DNA from 2 places in the Niveispirillum sp. BGYR6 genome. Region 1 is predicted to be linked to the other one. Evidence: predicted binding sites of a transcription regulator. Region 1 holds the regulator's gene; the other holds the start of a gene.
What was found. The regulator PhoB, encoded in region 1, activates phosphate uptake and scavenging genes when phosphate is short. The targets are predictions, from matches to a motif close to TNTCATAAAACTGTCA.
Positions count from the first base shown of each region.

Region 2: PCJ49_RS16575 (arsenate reductase ArsC) is a predicted target of PhoB. The motif match lies at 959-974, and genes of this name have one in related genera.

Region 1 covers NZ_JANLNL010000002.1:313,143-315,538, forward strand. Annotated here, with positions in the region: gene PCJ49_RS05325 (ATP-binding protein) at 1-424, shown strand, start outside; gene PCJ49_RS05330 (DUF2177 family protein) at 439-840, opposite strand; gene phoB (phosphate regulon transcriptional regulator PhoB) at 933-1,640, opposite strand; gene phoU (phosphate signaling complex protein PhoU) at 1,685-2,396, opposite strand, start outside.
Region 2 covers NZ_JANLNL010000008.1:34,451-36,846, forward strand. Annotated here, with positions in the region: gene PCJ49_RS16570 (helicase-related protein) at 1-925, shown strand, start outside; gene PCJ49_RS16575 (arsenate reductase ArsC) at 1,038-1,541, shown strand; gene greB (transcription elongation factor GreB) at 1,738-2,307, shown strand.

The DNA of each region.
Region 1 (2,396 bases):
ACTGTCGCAGGTGTTCCAGAACCTGATCGACAATGCCATCAAATATGGCAAGGAGCAGACGGAGGTGACCGTCAGCCTGTCGATCAATGACCCCAACAGCGCCAGTTCCGGCATGGGCAGCAATGCCGCCCTGGCCGGCCGCATCACCCGGGGGCCGGCCATTTGTGTGGCGGTGACCGACCGGGGCGAAGGCATCGCCCGCACGCATCTGCCGCGCCTGACGGAGCGCTTCTACCGCGTCGATCCTGCCCGCTCCCGCGCCCTGGGCGGCACCGGGCTGGGATTGGCCATCGTCAAACATATCGTCAACCGCCATCGCGGTCGGCTGATCATCGACAGCGAGGTTGGCAAGGGCAGCACCTTCACCGTGCTGCTGCCGGCGGTGAAGGTTGCGACTGAAGATGATGTGAAGAAGGCGGGATAAACCCCTTCCCTCCCCTACCCCAGCCAGCGCGCCGCGAGATAACCTGCCGCCGCTGTCGTGGCGGAAACAGCGGTCCCCCAGGCCATATCCACCAGGGACACAGTCCAGGGCCATCCCCGGATGGTGGCAAGGTTGGTGATGTCATAGGTGCCATAGGCCAGCAGACCCAGCAGCGCCCCATAAAGAGCTGCCTGCCAAACGCCACCCGCGCGAAGCGCCGGCAGCACGGCGAAAAAGACGATGCCAGCGACATAGGCCAGATAGAACAAGGCGGCGATGCCCAATTGTGGCGGGTCGCGCAACAGATCACCTAACTGGCGGGCATAAAAATCGCGGGCCAGATGGCCCAGCCAGAGATAATCCAACGCCAGGAACAGCAGCAAACCACCGCCATAGGCAGCCAGAACAGGTTTCATGAAAAAACCCCATCGGAAAGAGCCCTTGTGCCAATGGCAACATAGGGCGATCCGATGGGGTTCCTATTTTTTAATCCAGGCAGCGCCTGGAATCACATCGTCGTCTTGGTATCCAGCGCATAGCCGGCGGAACGCACGGTGCGGATCACATCCTGATCGTCCGTCTCGTTCAGCGCCTTGCGCAGCCGGCGGATATGCACATCCACCGTCCGCAGCTCAACATAGACATCATGGCCCCAGACGATATCCAACAACTGCTCGCGGGAGAAGACGCGGCCGGGATGCTGCATGAAATGGCGCAGCAGGGCGAATTCCTTCGGCCCCAGATGGATATCACGACCGCTGCGCCGCACCCGGTGGGCGGCCAGATCCATGGAAATGTCGGAGAAGCGCAGCATCTCTTCCGCCAGGGCCGGGGCCGCCCGGCGCAGCACGGCGCGGATACGGGCGACCAGCTCGGTCGGGCTGAAGGGCTTGGACAGGTAATCATCCGCACCGCTGTTCAGGCCGCGCACCTTGTCGGCCTCCTCCCCCCGCGCCGTCAGCATGATGACGGGGATGTCGCGGGTCTTGGGGTTGCGGCGGAGCTGGCGGCAAACCTCCAGCCCGCTCATCAACGGCAGCATCCAGTCCAACAGCACCAGATGCGGCGTCCTCTCATCGGCCAGCAACAGGGCTTCCTCCCCGTCATTGGCGGTTATGACGCGGAAACCCTCGCGCTCCAGGTTGTAGCTCAGCAGGGTGACGAGATCGACCTCGTCCTCCACAACCAAAATCAACGGCTTCAAGGCGGAGTTCATAGCGATTCCAGTCAAACGTCGAAGGGACGCACAAGCAAAAGCAATTAGGGCTGTTCAGCGGAACTGACGATACCGTCGGCATCCAGCACGGTGAAGCTGGAGCGGTCGCCCTTCGGCCGTTCGGCGTTCAGCGGCTGGCCCTTCACCAGATAATGGATGTTTTCCGCGATGTTGGTCGCGTGATCACCGGCACGTTCCAGGTTCTTGGCAATGAACAGCAGGTGGGTACAGGGCGTGATGTTGCGCGGGTCTTCCATCATATAGGTCAGAACTTCGCGGAACAGGCTAGTATAGAGATCGTCCAGCTCAGCATCCCGGTGCCAGGCGGCGATCGCCTTTTCGACATCGCGGTCGATATAGGCGTCCAGCACTTCCTTCAGCATTTCCTGCACCAGCCGACCCATGCGCGGGATGGCGGTGGCCGGCCGCATCACCGGCAACTGGGCCAGCGCGATGGAGCGCTTGGCGATATTGGCGGCGTAATCGCCCGTGCGTTCCAGATCGGCAGAGATTTTCAGCGCCACCAGCACTTCACGCAGGTCCACACCCACGGGCGCGCGCAGCGCCAGCATCCGGATGGCATCATGCTCAATCTGGCGTTCGAATTCATCCAGGCGGGCGTCGCCCTGCATGACTTTGGTGGCCCCTTCGACATCGCGGCGGCCGACAGCCTGCACGGCCGCCTCCACCTGCGCTTCAACCACGCCGCCCATCTGGGCGATCTGGTTGGAGAGGCGCTGAAGCTCCTGCTCGAAG
Region 2 (2,396 bases), on a different contig from region 1:
GCTGGCACCAGAGGTGCGGCGGCGCGAAGCGGAGCGCTTCACCAGCGGCGAGGCGCAGGTGGTGGTGGCAACCGACGCCATCGGCATGGGGCTGAACCTGCCCATCCGCCGCGTGCTGTTCACCACCCTGGAAAAATATGACGGGGTAGAGCAGCGGGAGCTGCTGCCGACGGAATTGAAGCAGATCGCCGGCCGCGCCGGCCGCTATGGCCATCACGAGGCGGGCGAGTTCGGCATTGTCGGCAAGGGCACGGCAGTCCGCCTGCAGGCACTCTGGAACCGGCCAGACAATGCCTTCGGGCCGAAAACCATGCTGACCGTGCGGCCGACCCGCGCCATGGTGGCGCGGCTGGCCGGCCGCATCGGCACCCATAACATGCAGCTGCTGGTGGATTGCTTTGCCGCCGCCAAGACGGCGGGCAGCCCCTACCGCGTTTCCGACCTGTCCTCCCTGCGCCGGCTGGCGCAGGAGCTGGATGAGCGGGATATCGGGTTTGAAGAAAAGCTGTCCCTGCTGTTCATGCCCTGCGATCTGGAAAAGGAAGTGGATGCCCGCTTCTTCCACCAAATGCTGCGCGCCGTGGAAAGCGGGGAACCGGTGCCGCTGGGGCTGGTGGTGCCGCCGCGCATGGACCGGCTGGATGATTATGCGCTGGAGGAACTGTCGCGCTCCTGCGACCTGTATTATTGGGCCAGCCGCAAATTCGCCCGCCTGTTCCCGGACCGGAAAGCCGTGGAGGAGCGCCGTGGCCAGGTGGCCGGGCGGCTGTCGGAGCTGCTGGCCAGCACGGCGCGGCGACGCCAGGGCAAGCCCCATGGCGGCCCGCGTCCAGGTGGTGGCACCCCCGGCAGCGGACCGGGTGGCAAACCTGCCCCCGGCTTCCGCGGGGCGCCGCGCAAACGCTATGGCCCGAAACGGGGGTAAGTTTAATGGATTTTTAACGGTAACCGGCGTGTCCGTCACCAAACCGTCATCGGCCTGTCACCACTCATCGCCATGATCGCGCCACCACGGAAACGGGCCTGGTGGAGCGATCATGACGGATAAGCGGTTCAAGGTGCTGTTCATCTGCCGCAAGAACGCGGCACGCAGCCTGATGGCAGAGGCGCTGTTGCGCCGCTGGGGCATGGGCCGGTTCGAGGTCCATTCCGCCGGGCCGGAACCGCTGGACCAGCCCAACCCACAGGCGATGGAGCTGCTGCGCAAGGTCGGGATCGATACCGACGCGCTGCGCCCGAAAAGCTGGGATCTCTATGCGGGTGCCGACGCCCCCGAAATGGATTTCATCTTCTTTGCCTGCGAAGATACCGCCAAGCTGCACCCGCCGCACTGGCCCGGCCAGCCGATGGTGGCACAGTGGAACTTCCCCGACCCGCTGAGCCTGCAGGGGTCGGAGATTGAGCGTCATGCGCTGTTGAATCTGGTGTTCGGCATGATCGAGCGCCGGGTGAAAATCTTCTGCGCCCTGCCCGATCACCGGCTGGCCAAACTGACGGCCGCCGACATGTCGGACATTGCCACGGGCGAACACGCGGCCTGACATCCGGTTGGCTTTATCAGAACCGATCGCTCTGCCATCTTGGCCCCGTCCCACTGCCGCGCTAGAGCCACCTGCGTTTAGTCGAACGCAGGTGGCTCTAGCTGAGTCTGCCTGCGAGCGGATTCACGCCAAAAGGTGATTTCACCTTTTGGCGATCCGCTCTAAACAGGGGCGGCAGTGATGGGAAGGGCCGGTGATGAGCAAAGCCTGGGTGAATGAAAATGCGCGCGACGCGGCGGCCGATGATGACGGCGCCGATGATCCCCGCCCCTTGCCGCCCGGCACCAAGAACCATATCACGCCAGCCGGTTTCGACCGGATGCAGCGGGAGCTGCAGCAATTGCTGCGGGTCGAACGGCCCAAAGTGGTGGAAATCGTGCATTGGGCGGCCGGTAATGGCGACCGGTCGGAAAATGGCGATTATATCTATGGCAAGAAGCGCCTGCGGGAGATTGACCGCCGGATGCGCTTCCTGTCCAAGCGGCTGGAAATCGCCAATGTGGTCGATCCCGCCCAGCAGAAGCAGAAGGACCGGGTGTTCTTCGGCGCCACCGTCACCTATGTCCGCGAGGATGACAGCGAAAATACCGTCACCATTGTCGGGGTGGATGAAACCGACATGGGGCCCGGCTTGATCAGCTGGGTCTCCCCCATCGCCCGCGCGCTGCTGAAGGCGCAGGTCGGCGATCTGGTGGCTGTGCGCACGCCTGCCGGGCTGGAGGAGATTGAAGTATTGTCCATCCATTATCCCACGGCCAGTACCTGATACTCAGCTGGCTTGGCTTCACGCGGCACAAGCGGCGCGGCGGCGGTCGCAGCATTACCAAGTTGCCTACGCGGCGGGTAACGATGCTC